Regions from separate parts of the Methylobacterium sp. A49B genome, predicted to be linked through region 2. Evidence: predicted binding sites of a transcription regulator. Region 2 holds the regulator's gene; the other holds the start of a gene.
What was found. Region 2 encodes PhoB, which activates phosphate uptake and scavenging genes when phosphate is short. Its sites were predicted from a motif close to TGTCATNNANCTGTCAT; they were not measured.
Positions count from the first base shown of each region.

Region 1 (6,710 bases), on a different contig from region 2:
CGGCGAGCAGGATCATGTCCCGATCGAGCGCGTCGAGCCTCTGCGCGATCCGGGCGGCGGCGGTGATAGCTAAATCGGGGATCTGCTCGTCGGTCGCCGCCGTCTCAAGGCGACGGAAGACGGCGCGCAGGCCGAGGAGTTGACGGTGCAGGCGGACCGCGTCCCGGCGGATCGGCCCGAGGCGCCGCCTCTCGCCGCGTACGCGCTCGTCGAGGATGTGATCCTCGATCTCGTCAAGCTCATCGGCCAGGCGTGCGCCGGTCTCAGTCATAGAGGTCACGACCTGATCGACGATGACGTCGAGCAGCTGGATCGGGGCCAGGATACCGCGACCCTCCACCGCCGTGTCGCGAGCGCGGTCCGGTCCGAGGACGGGGTGGCGCCGGCCGCTGACGAGCAGGCGCGGACCCATGACGAAGTGCAGGCGTCCGCCCGCATCGACTTTGGGGCTCGCATCGGACTCACGGACGAGATCGGCCACGACGCCGCCGATATGACCCGCCTCGACGATCAGTCGCTGGTGAGGGTCGCTCGCAAAGGCCATCCCGGTCAGATGCGGCGGGCCGAGCCGCCCTTCAGAGACCAGAGCCGGAAGGCGCGCATCGTTCAGGTTGAAGTGAAGCCAAGTGAAGCCCTCGCCGAAGCTCCCCGGAGCAGGGAGAGGTTCACCGCGTTCGACGAGGTGACCGCGACCGCTCGCGTCGAAGCGCATGGCCCAGAGCAGACCAGGAAGCGCCGGCTCGTCACAGAGAAGACGAGCCGGCGCTGTGGAACTGGGCCGCATCCGGCTCAGAACACGTGGCGGAGGATGAAGAACAACGTGCCGGCGATCAGGATGGCGGCCGGCAGGGTGAGGATCCAGGCCAGCGCCATGTTGCGGACGGTGGCGAGTTGCAGGCCCGAGCCGTTGGCCGCCATCGTCCCGGCGACGCCCGACGACAGGATATGGGTGGTCGAGACCGGCAGGCCGTAGAGTTCGGCCAGCCCGATCGTGCCGGCGGCCACGATCTCGGCCGAGGCGCCCTGAGCGTAGGTGAGATGGGTCTTGCCGATCTTCTCGCCCACTGTCACGACGATGCGCTTCCACCCGACCATGGTGCCGAGCCCGAGCGCCAGCGCCACGCAGACCTTCACCCAGCCCGGGATGTAGCGGGTGCCGGCGTTCAAGAGGTCGGTGTACCCCTTGAGGGTCTTCGTCTCCGCCTCGGAGAAGGTCGCGCCGGATTTCGGCAGGAGCCGGATGGCGTCGGCGGCGAGGTACATGTCGTTGCGGACGTTCGAGGTCGCCCCGGCCGGGACCTGCTGGAGCGAGCCGTAGTTCTTCACCGACGTCGCGATGTCGGTCGAGAGCGCGGCTAGGGCGCCGTAGACGTCCGGCTTGTTGAGGTCCTTGGCCTTCAGCGCATCGCTCACCGTCTTGCGGGCCTGGGCCGCATCGGGTTGCGCCGCGCCGTTGGACCGGCCAGCGAACACGCCGCTCGCGGCTTGCGAGGTCTGCACGAAGGCGGGGGTGGCGTCGGCGTTCATGGTGCGGTTGAGCGCGTAGGCGGTGGGGGCGGCGCCGATCAGGATCAGCATGATCAGGCCCATGCCCTTCTGCCCGTCGTTGCCGCCGTGGAAGAACGAGACCAGCGTGCAGGTGAGAATCAGCAGGCCGCGGATCCAGAGCGGCGGGGGCGCATCACCCTTGGGCGCCTCGTAGAGATCCTTCCGGCGCACGGTGAACTTCAGGGCGAGCAGCAGCAGGGCCGCGAGCACGAAGCCGCAGATCGGGCTGAAGGCCAGCGCCTTGAACACGCCGAGAGCCTGGTTCCAGTCGACGCCCGAGGTACCGTCCTGACCGCCCATGAACTGATTGGCGAGGCCGACGCCGAGCACCGAGCCGATCAGCGCGTGGGACGAGGAGTTCGGTAGGCCGAGCGCCCAGGTTCCGAGGTTCCAGATGATGGCGGCCAGGAGAAGCGCGAAGATCATCGCGTAGCCGGCGCCCGAGCCGACCTGCAGGATCAGCTCCACCGGCAGCAGCGTCACGATGGCGTAGGCCACCGCGCCGGAGGACAGCATCACGCCGAGGAAGTTGAAGGCGCCCGACCACACCACCGCCACGAGCGGCGGCATCGAGTGCGTGTAGATCACCGTGGCGACCGCGTTGGCGGTGTCGTGGAAGCCGTTCACGAACTCGAAGGCCAGCGCGATCAGCAGGGCGAGCCCCAGGAGCACGAAGGCCCCGATCGCCAGCGGCTCCTGGTGCACGGCATTCATGTCGGCGATCAGGCTGACTACGGCGTAGCCGAGCCCCGCCACCAGCACGAGCAGGAAGGCGATGATGCCGCCGGGGTGCATCCCGCGGTCGAGCGCGGGCTTGCCACTTGGCGCGTGTCCGAGGGAACCCGAAGGAGCTACGATAGCATCGGACATGAGAGCCTCGGCGGACCTGTCGTTGGCCCCGGGCGTAGATCGGCTCCATGACGGATTGGTGACATTCGCTGCAGAAGCCGATCTGTTCAGATGTCATTGTCCTGAGATCGGGCACATCTCGAGGGAGGCACACGAGGGGAATACGCTATTCGCCGGCAAAGACAGGCGTTCGATAGCCGCTCCATCGTGGAAAATCTCAAGCCGGCTTCTCAGACTCGTCATGGAAGCCTGCGCATATGCCAGCGGCTCAGGACATGATTGAGGTTCGGAGATGATGCACGATAAGAACTCGGCGCAGAACCGCGCCCTCGAGGCGTTTCGGCAGGAACTCGTCGACAGCTACGAAGAAGAACTCGAGCTAGGCCTCGAAGACGATCGGCTGGAGCATATCGCGGGACAATCTGGTCACGCTCACCTGGATCGCAAGATCTACTTCCGTGAGCTGCTGCGGCTCCAGCACGAGCTGGTGCGCCTGCAGGACTGGGTGCAGAACCGAAAGCTGCGCGTCGTCGTCCTGTTCGAGGGGCGCGACTCGGCCGGAAAGGGCGGCGTGATCAAGCGCATCACGCAGCGCCTCAACCCCCGTATCTGCCGCGTCGCCGCGCTGCCTGCCCCGAGCGAGCGTGAGCGCACGCAGTGGTACTTCCAGCGCTATGTCGCTCACTTGCCGGCCGCCGGTGAGATCGTGCTGTTCGACCGCTCTTGGTACAACCGTGCCGGTGTCGAGCGGGTAATGGGCTTCTGTACGGAACCGGATGTCGAGGAGTTCTTCTGATCGGTCCCTGAGTTCGAGCGCATGCTGGTGCGGTCCGGCATCGTGCTCGTGAAGTACTGGTTCTCGATCACCGACGAGGAGCAGGAGTTCCGCTTCCAGATGCGCATCCAGGATCCGCTGAAGCAGTGGAAGCTCTCGCCAATGGACGTCGAGTCGCGCCGGCGCTGGGAGGACTACACCAAGGCCAAGGAAGACATGCTGGCGCGCACGCACATCCCGGAGGCACGCTGGTGGGTGGTCGAGGCGGTGGACAAGAGGCGGGCGCGCCTGAACTGCATCAGCCACTTGCTGGCCCAGATCCCGTACGACACGGTTGAACACCCGCCCGTCCAGCTACCGAATCGGGTGCGCCACGCCGATTACGTCCGGGGTCCTGTTCCATCCGAGATGTACGTCCCGGCAGCATACTGACGTCGGATCGGGACGGCGCGAAGCCGCGTCCGCGCGCCGCAGGGTGCCGGGATCGAGCCTCTACGATGATCGTCGAGGGGCGCGGTCCGGACTGGATGCGCGGCGCGGCGATCGCACGCGTCGCGACTGCACCCGGTCAACGTGCCGTCAGGCCGAGTTCGGCCCCGCATGGGGACCCATGCGGCGGCGATCGTGCTCGATCGCGAAGACATGCGCGTAGAGGTTGGCGACCCAGCCCCTTCCCTCGACCGTCAGGTCCAGGAAGCGCACGGCGTCACCGATCACCGGCTCGACTCGCGACCAGAAGAAGGTCGGGTAGCGCTCCGCGAGGTCGGCCGGGCTGTCGTATCCGAGTTGCGCGTTGAGGCCGACCTCGGCGAATTCTTGGAAGAGTGCGTTCAGCTTGCGCGGGTAGAGCGGATCGCCAAGCTGCCCGATCAGGTCGGCGGCCCGCGTCAGACCGGCCTCGGTGCCCGTCTCGCGATGTTCGTCATCCTCCGGCACCGGAAAGCGGGTCAGCTCGATTGCCCGCACGATACGATCCGCATCGACCAGGTCGTGCGTGCCGAAACGCTCCCGCACCGCCAGTTTCGAACGTTCGATGTGGTAGGGCGCCAGAGCCGCGTCTGAGGCGCCTCGTGGCAGACCGATGGTGGTGCCCTGCGCGTCGACAACGAAGGCGTTCGCCCGGTCGCCCGAGCAGACGCCGCGCACGTAACCGATGTCGTGGTAGAGGGCGGCCAGGATCATGTGCAGCCAGTCCTCCGGCGTGACGCCCTGCTGGAGGAAGCGGCCGCGTAGGATGTCCTGCGCGACGAGCGTGACGAGCGTGGTGTGGTCGCTGTCGTGGTACAGCGCGTCGCTGCCGACGATCCGCTCGATCGTCAGGCGCGCCGAGGCCTCGATCACCTCGGCGTAGCGCGGCTCCCGGCTGCCGAAGGTCCGCTGGTAGGTCAGCGCGAGATGCTCGCCCAGCGAATCGGCGAGCATCTTCGTCACGTCGAACATGTCTGGCCCTCGCGATCGGTGATGGCGAGCACCGTCAAGCCTCCGACCGGATCGATCATCACTCGGATCGCTCATCGCCATGCAGGAGGCGTTCTTCGAGGTAGGTCGCGGCGTCCGCATAAAGTTCGAATCGCCTCAGCAGCACCGCGCGCTTGTCGGCCTTCGTCACGCCGTCGAGCTTTCCCTTGGCCTTGTCGGCTCGATCCCGCATCTTCTTGGCCATCTTCTCGAAGGCCGCCTCAATCTTAGCATTGACCTTCTCGCCCTCATCTTTAGCAGCGTCAGTTTTGCCGCGCACGAGCTTGGGGAAGGCACTCTTCGCGTCTTTCGTCACGATAAACCTCCGTGTGAGCTGCTTCGCGCCGAAAAAATGCGTCGAAAAGTTGGCCTCTTCAATTGAACGGTCGCCGACAATGCCCGGAGCCGCAGCGACGTTCACGTCCGTTCTGGCTCGGCGAGCAGGATGGCGGCCCGCACAGCCGCACGTCGAAGCGCCTCGTCAGCCCAGGGTTGACCCATCATCGTGCGGGCGAATGGATGCGAGGCGACGGCGGCCGCGGGATTGATGCGGTAGCCCTCTCCGAACGTCACCGTTCTGAATGTGGGATCGGCCAGATAAGCGTCCACGACCGCCGAGACGTCATCGTCGATGATGTCGAGCGTGGCGAACAAGTCGAGGGTCATGGGCCGCCTTGTCATGGCGGCCATATAGGTGCGCCTCAACGACAAAGTGACGACCCACAATCTCCGATGCGTTGCATCTGCTGGACGTCTCAGCGGGTCGTTCCGCGGTGCCGATCCTCGATGGCCAATTGCGACTTCACTCACGCTGGGCGATTGGCGAGGCAAGAAAAAATGGGCGCCCCTCGCTGTGAGGTGCGCCCCGAGTACGTTCCGGTCTCGGGAAGGAACGCGAAGTTCGATATGACCTCACGCAGCCGTGAACAAGGTGGGTCCTGCCGACAAACCCGGCGTGTGGCCGTGTCATCGAGGCGTCACATGCGTTTGGACCGGCGGCTCAAACCTATGTGAGCCGAGGAGATGGCATGACCTCTACCGAGGAACTCGCGGCGACGCTGCGCACCATCGCGACGCCGGGCATGAAGCCGAAAGCGATCCGCGCCGCAATCCGGGAAAGACACCCGGACGCGAGCAAGAAGGAGATTGTCCGCGCCGCCTTCTTCGCCGTGGCGGAGTCGGCGGCGAGCCAGGAAGCGACATCCGAGTTGCATGACTTCGCTCTGGCTGAGCGCGTCGCCGAAGAGAACGCGGACGTGGTGCTGCGGGTTGGCAAGCGCAAAAAGAAGAAGCGCTCCTCCGCGGATGCCGGGTGATCGCCGGCGCGTTGAGACACACAGGCTCATCAGAAGGTCTGTCCGCCTTTGCGACCGACCTGCCCTCCCAAGCCGACCAGTGGCTTCTGGCCAGATCGAGGCTGGCCGCATTGCGCCCTGTCCGACAAGGGCTTGCATGCGCGAAGCGGCGACAACAGCACCCTGAGCCCTGAGCGAATTCGGCTGCTGCGATGGCGTTGCCCTGGTTCACTTGGGCGGCGGATCTCGGTCATCGTCCCGGCTGTCGATGGGCAGCAGGGCGGCCAGAAGCCGGCCGCCCGGCCGACCCTCCGCTCCGAACAGGCGTTCCTGCACGGCGATCGCGACCGGCATGGCCTGCTTGAGGGCCGCGACGCCTGCCGCCGTCACCTCGACCAGCCTGGCGCGCGTATCCTGAGGGCTGCGCGGTCGCGCCACGAGGTCCTTGGCCTGAAGCGTCTTCAGGACTTGCGAGACCTGCATCGGGTGGATGTCGCCGAACCGCGACAGCGCCACCTGGGTGACGGGCTCACCGTTGCGCCGCATCCAGGCAGCCATGGCCAGCACCGTGAACTGCAGGTGGGTCAGACCGGCCGGTTCGAGGGTACGGTCGATTTCGCGCACGTAGCGATGCACGACCCGCCACAGCACGAAGCCGACGGCATTCTCGGGCGCCCCGAGGGTCTCGTTCTCGAAGAGGTCGCGGAGGGTTCGAGCGTCGGCGAGCATGCCTGTTCCTGACGCATTCCCGGTGACCGGCAAAGCCCTTCGAAGGCCGCATCCTT
Region 1 covers NZ_JBKFBO010000118.1:37,374-44,083, reverse strand. Annotated here, with positions in the region: gene ACLBX9_RS23800 (transporter) at 1-712, opposite strand, end outside; gene ACLBX9_RS23795 (inorganic phosphate transporter) at 790-2,418, opposite strand; partial or broken gene ppk2 (polyphosphate kinase 2) at 2,690-3,604, shown strand; gene ACLBX9_RS23785 (metal-dependent phosphohydrolase) at 3,752-4,612, opposite strand; gene ACLBX9_RS23780 (hypothetical protein) at 4,671-5,051, opposite strand; gene ACLBX9_RS23775 (hypothetical protein) at 5,048-5,320, opposite strand; gene ACLBX9_RS23770 (hypothetical protein) at 5,659-5,946, shown strand; gene ACLBX9_RS23765 (MarR family winged helix-turn-helix transcriptional regulator) at 6,154-6,654, opposite strand.
Region 1: the regulator PhoB is predicted to act here: its motif matches at 2,466-2,482, upstream of ACLBX9_RS23795 (inorganic phosphate transporter).

Region 2 (6,710 bases):
TCCGGATCCAGGCCAAGCTGACGTATCTCGTCTGCGAGACCGAATGCGTCCCCGGTTCGGCCGACCTCGCCCTCACCGTGCCGGTGGGCGAGGCCAAGCCCGATCCGGACAACGCCGCGCTGTTCGCGCGCGCCCGCGCCGCCCTGCCCGCCCCGGCCCTGTGGCCGCTGCAGCTCTCCAGCCAGGGCGACACGCTGCGGCTCGACTTCGCGGCGACCGGCCTGAAGGCCGAAGCGATCCGGAACGCCGCCTATTTCCCCTATTCCGAGACCGCGATCGACAACGCCGCCGCGCAGGTCATGACGATCGACGAGACCGGCCTCCACCTCACCCTGGCCCGCAGCAGTCCGGCCGACGCGGTTCCCGGCTCCCTGCCCGGCGTGCTCACCCTGGACGAGGTGAGCGCGGGAGGATCGCGCCGGCTCGCCTTCGCGTACGGCGACGAGCCGGCACCTCCCGTGAGCGCGTCGTCGGCCCCGGCCGCGTCGGTACCGGTCCCGCAGACGCCCGCCCCCGACATCGACACGCTGACGCTCGCCACCGCCGCGGTGTTCGCCTTCCTCGGCGGGTTGATCCTCAACCTGATGCCCTGCGTCTTCCCGGTCCTGTCCATCAAGGTCCTCGGCCTCGTGCGGCACGCGGCCGAGAGCCCGTCGCGCCTGCGGCTGCACGGCCTCGCCTACACCGCCGGGGTGCTGGCGAGCTTCCTGGGGCTCGCCGCCCTGCTGATCGCCCTGAAGGGCGGCGGGTCTGCGATCGGCTGGGGATTCCAGCTGCAATCGCCCCTCGTGGTGGCGGGGCTCGCCTACCTGCTCTTCGCCATGGGCCTGAGCCTGTCCGGCGTGGTCCATGTCGGCGGCCGGCTCGCGGGCATCGGCGACGGCCTCGCCCGGCGCCCCGGCCTGAGCGGCTCCTTCTTCACGGGCGTCCTTGCCACCCTGGTGGCGACACCCTGCACGGCGCCGTTCATGGGCTCGGCGGTGGGCTTCGCCCTGACCCAGAACGCCGCCGTGGCGCTCACGGTCTTCGCGAGCCTGGGCCTCGGCCTCGCCCTGCCCTTCCTGGTCCTGACCCTCTGGCCGCCGGCCCTGCGGGCGCTGCCGCGGCCGGGCGCCTGGATGGAGACGCTCAAGCAGGTCCTGGCCTTCCCGGTCTACGCCACCGTGGCGTGGCTTGTCTGGGTGCTGGCACAGCAGGTCGATCCGCGCGGCCTCCTGGCGGCCCTGATCGGCCTCGTGCTGGTGGGCTTCGCCGCCTGGGCCTGGGAGCACGGGCACGCCGGACCCCGGACCTCGCGGATCGCGCAGGCCGCCGCAATCCTGGCGCTGGCCGCCGTCGGGGCCGTCGCCGCGACGCTTCCGCGGGACCGCGCCGCGCCGATCGCACAGGCCGCCGCCGACGGCGTCGAGCCGTTCACCCAGGCCCGCCTCGACGCCCTGGTGGAGGCCCGTCGCCCCGTCTTCGTGGACATGACCGCGGCGTGGTGCATCACCTGCGCGGTGAACGAGGCGACCTCGCTGAACACCAGGGCCGTGCGGGCCGCGATGGCCGAGCGCGACGTGACCTACATGAAGGGTGACTGGACCAACCAGAACCCCGAGATCACCCGCCTTCTGGAGAAGCACGGGCGCAGCGGCGTGCCGCTCTACCTGCTCTACAGCGGCAGCGGGACGCCGCAGGTGCTGCCGCAGATCCTCACCGAGGGGACGGTCCTGGCGGCCCTGGAGGCGGTGCCGGCTGGCGCGGGCCGGAGCGCGGCGCTCGCCCGCTGAGCGGGGCTACGCCTCCAGCGCGAAGGTCTCGTCGAAGGCGTATCCGGAACCGCGGACCGTGCGGATCGGATCGGGCTGGCGCGGGCTGTTCAGCGCCTTGCGCAGGCGCCCGACATGCACGTCCACCGTGCGCTCGTCGATGTAGACGTCGTGTCCCCAGACCCCGTCGAGGAGCTGCTCGCGGGAGAAGACCCGGCCCGGCGCCAGCATCAGGAACTCCAGCAGCCGGAACTCGGTGGGCCCGAGATGCAGCTCCTCGCCGCCGCGGCGGACGCGGTGCCCGGTGCGGTCGAGTTCCAGGTCGCCGGCGGCCAGACGGTCCGAGACGTGGGCGGGCTTGGCCCGGCGCAGCAGCGCCCGGATCCGGGCGAGCAGTTCCGGCACGGAGAACGGCTTGACGATGTAGTCGTCGGCCCCTGTCCCGAGGCCCCGGATCCGGTCGCCCTCTTCGCCGCGGGCGGTGAGCATGATCACCGGCAGCCGTTCGGTCTCGCGCCGCGCCCGGATGCGGCGGCAGAGTTCGATTCCGGAGAGGCCCGGCAGCATCCAGTCCAGCAGGACCAGATCGGGGATCCGCTCGGCCAGGAGCAGCTCCGCGTCGTCGCCCCGCGCCGCCGTGTCCACCAGGAAGCCTTCGGCCTCCAGATTGTAGCGCAACAGCGTGGTCAGCGCCTCCTCGTCCTCGACGATCAGGACTTGCATGCTCACGTTCGATGACCCGTTCACGAGGCGGCGCCGTTCAGCCTGCGGACGCGCCGGCCCCCTCCGGAGCGGGCGGCCGGGCGGAAGGTGCGGGAGGCGCCGCTCAGCCTCAACCCGTACCCACCGATTCTCCGGCGGCGCCCCACAGGAATGAGCGCGCCCCGGCGCCTGTGTCGAGGCGGCCCGACTACGGAGCCTGCCCGCGCTCCACCGTCGCGTAGTTCGACGCATCGTTCTTCGGCCGGTCGCCCGCCAGGGTCTCGCCGGTGGCGAGGTAGTGGATGGTCTCGGCGATGTTGGTCGTGTGGTCGCCGATCCGCTCCACGTTCTTGGCGCAGAACAGGAGATGCGTGCAGAACGAGATGTTGCGCGGATCCTCCATCATGTAGGTCAGGAGTTCGCGGAACAGGGAATTGTACAGCGCGTCGATCTCGCCGTCGCGCTCCCAGACGTCGTGGGCCGCCTGGATGTCGCGGCTCGCATAGGCGTCCAGCACATCCTTGAGCTGTCCCTCGGCGAGGTCGCTCATGTGGCGGACACCCAGCACGATCTTCTGCGCCGGGGCGTGGTCGGAGATCGCCACCACGCGCTTGGCGACGTTCTTGGCCAGGTCGCCGATCCGCTCCAGGTCGCCCGAGACGCGGATCGCCGAGATCGTCTCGCGCAGGTCGATCGCCAGCGGCTGGCGCCGGGCGATGAGGAGAACGGAGCGCTCCTCGATGTCCCGCTGGAGCGCGTCGAGGCGCTTGTCGGCGATGATCACCGCCTGGGCGAGCCCGTCGTCGCGGCGCACGAGGGCGTCGGTCGCCTCCGCGGTCATCTTCTCGGCCACGCCGCCCATCTCGGAGATCGAGCGACGCAGATCCTCCAGGTCAGTGTCGTAGGAGCTGACGATATGGCCGGGCATGGTGGATCCTTCGATAAGGGCCCCGCATCGCGATCCGCGGGGGCTGGCGGGGATCCGCCGCCCCGCCGCCGCGGCGGCGAAGGCCGGTATGGTTCGCCGGAGCGTCCGGCCCGATCAGCCGAACCGCCCGGTGATGTAGTCCTGCGTGCGCCGCTCGGTCGGGTTCATGAACATCCGGTTGGTCGGACCGAATTCCACGAGCTGCCCCAGATACATGAAGGCGGTGAATTGCGAGATGCGCGCCGCCTGCTGCATGTTGTGGGTGACGATCACGATGGTGAACTCGTCGCGCAGCTGCTCGATCAACTCCTCGATCCGGCCGGTGGAGATCGGGTCGAGCGCCGAGGTCGGCTCGTCGAACAGGATGACCTCCGGGCCCTGCGCCACCGTGCGGGCGATGCACAGGCGCTGCTGCTGGCCACCGGAGAGGCCGGTGCCCGGCTGCCGGAGCTTGTCCTTCACCTCGTCCCAGAGGGCGGCCTTGCGCAGGGCCTCCTCCACCCGGCCGTCGAGCTCCGATTTCGGCAGCTTCTCATAGAGGCGCAGGCCGAAGGCGACGTTGTCGTAGATCGACATCGGGAACGGCGTCGGCTTCTGGAACACCATGCCGATGCGCGCGCGCAGCTCGTTGAGATCGATGGACGGGTCGAGGATGTTCTCGCCGTCGAGGATGATCTCGCCCTCCGCCCGCTGCTCCGGATAGAGGCTGTAGATCCGGTTGAAGCAGCGCAGCAGCGTGGACTTTCCGCAGCCCGAGGGCCCGATCAGCGCCGTGACCTGCCGGTCGTGGAAGTTGATCGAGACGTCCTTCAGCCCGTGGAAGCTGCCGTAGTAGAAGTCCAGGCCCTTCACGGCGATGCGCACCGGGCGGCCCTCTTCGGCGTGGTTCCGGTTCAGCTCGACCGTGGGGATCGCGGAGGCGGCGTTCATCGTCGTATCCTCGAAGGGGGGTTCAGCGCGCGGTCTGCGGCTTGATCACGAAGCGGGCGACGATCGACAGCGCCAGGATGGTTCCGGTGATCAGCAGGGCCCCGGCCCAGGCCAGACTCTGCCAGTTCGGGTAGGGCGAGAGGGCAAACTGGTAGATCATCACCGGCAGGTTCGCGATGCCGCCCATCAGGTCGGGCGAGAACCATGAGTTGTTGTTCAGGGCCGTAAACAGGAGCGGCGCGGTCTCGCCGGCGATGCGCGCGAGCGCCAGGATGATCCCGGTGACGATGCCGGCCGAGGCCGCCCGCCACGTGACGCTCGTGATCACCGTCGAGGGCGGGGCGCCGAGGGCGGCGCCGGCCTCGCGCAATGTCCCCGGCACCAGCCGCAGCATGTCCTCGGTGGTGCGCACGATCACCGGCACCGCGATGATGGCGAGGGCGACGCCGCCGGCCCAGCCCGAGTAGGTTCCCATCGGCCGCACCATCAGGGTGTAGACGAACAGGCCGATCAGGATCGAGGGCGCCGACAGCAGGATGTCGTTCAGGAAGCGGATCACCGCGGCCAGTTTCGAGCCGCGGCCGTACTCGGCGAGGTAGGTCCCCGCCATGACGCCGATCGGCGTGGCGATGGCGATGCCGATGCCGGTCAGCACGAGGCTGCCCAGGATGGCGTTGGCGATGCCGCCGCCCTCGGAGCCGGGACCCGGGGTCGGGTTCGTGAACATGGCCGGCGTGAAGCCGCGCACGCCCTGGACGATCAGCATGACCAGGATCGAGCCCAGCACCACGGCGCCCACCACGGTGGCGACCGTGCAGGCGACGCGGAGGGTCCGGTCGGCGATGCGCCGGCCCGGGCGGACACGGCCGCTCCGCCGCAGGGCGGTCTCGGCGGTGGCGATGGTGTTGGAGGCGTCCATGATGCGGGCTCCTCAGGCGGCCTTGACGCGGCGCGTCAGCAGCCGGGCGATCATCAGCACCACGAAGGTGATCACGAACAGGATGCAGCCGAGCGCCATCAGGGCGTTGAGCTGGAGGCCGTCCGCCTCGTTGAACTCGTTGGCGATGCGCGACGCGATGGTGGAACTCGGGTCGAAGATCGAGGCCGAGAGGCGGTTCGCGTTCCCGACCACGAAGGTCACCGCCATGGTCTCGCCCAGCGCGCGACCGAGGCCCAGCATGATCGCCCCGATGATCGAGACGGCGGCCTGCGGCACGAGCACGTGGCGCACCACCTCCCAGGTGGTGCAGCCGATCCCGTAGGCGCTCTCGCGCAGGACGGTGGGGATCTGGTCGAGCATGTCGCGGGCGATCGAGGCGATGAACGGCACGATCATGATCGCCAGGATGATGCCCGCGGTCAGCACGCCGACGCCCGACGGCACCCGGGCGTAGAACAGCGTGCCGACGATCGGCAGGCCCTCGACGAGGTTCGAGACCGGGATCTGGACGAAGCGCGCGAAGAGCGGGGCGAACACGAACAGGCCCCACATCCCGTAGATGATGCTCGGCACGGCGGCGAGCAGCTCGATCGTCATCGCGACCGGCTTGCGCGCCCATCCCGGGCAGAGCTGCGTCAGGAAGACCGCGATCCCGAGGGACACGGGGACGCCGATGAGCAGGGCTAGGAAGGCCGACGCCACGGTGCCGATGACGGCGACGAGGGCGCCGTACTGCTCCGTCCCGACGTTCCAGGCGCTGGAGGTCAGGAACCCGAAGCCGAACTCGCGGAAGGCGGGCCAGCCGCCGTAGAGGATCGAGCCGAGGATGCCGGCGAGGACGATCAGAACGAGGAGCGCCGCGCCGTACGCGCAGGCCCGGAACAGGGCATCGAGGTTCCGGCTCGGTCCCTTCCGCGCGGCGGTGGCACGGGTTCGGCCGAGGGCGATCGTCTCTGTCAAAGCGGACATCCGCGGTTCTCTGCGAAGGGTGGCGTGGTAGCGCGGTGCAGTCCAAGAAGCGAGGGAGGAGGTCGAAGCCTCCTCCCCGCCACGCTCACATGTTGAAGACGGGCTTGCCGTCCTTGCCCTTGATGGTCTTCCACTCCTCGTGGATCAGCGCCACGACGTTGTCGGGCAGCGGAACATAGTCGAGATCCGAGGCGAGCTTGTCGCCGTTCTTGTAGGCCCAGTCGAAGAACTTGAGCACGTCGCCGACCTTGGCCGGATCGGCCGGATCCTTGTGGACGAGGATGAAGGTCGCCGCCGTGATCGGCCACGCGTCGTCGCCCGGCTGGTTGGTGAGCGAGATGCCGAAGCCCGGCGCCGCCTTCCAGTCGGCGCTGGCGGCCGCGGCCTGGAACGCCTTGTCGTCGGGCTGCGGGAACTTGCCGGCCTTGTTCTGCAGCAGGGCGTAGGCGAGCTTGTTCTGCTTGGCGTAGGCCGATTCGACGTAGCCGAT
Region 2 covers NZ_JBKFBO010000114.1:57,248-63,957, reverse strand. Annotated here, with positions in the region: gene ACLBX9_RS20425 (protein-disulfide reductase DsbD family protein) at 1-1,772, shown strand, start outside; gene phoB (phosphate regulon transcriptional regulator PhoB) at 1,779-2,474, opposite strand; gene phoU (phosphate signaling complex protein PhoU) at 2,662-3,381, opposite strand; gene pstB (phosphate ABC transporter ATP-binding protein PstB) at 3,496-4,311, opposite strand; gene pstA (phosphate ABC transporter permease PstA) at 4,334-5,230, opposite strand; gene pstC (phosphate ABC transporter permease subunit PstC) at 5,243-6,220, opposite strand; gene pstS (phosphate ABC transporter substrate-binding protein PstS) at 6,306-6,710, opposite strand, start outside.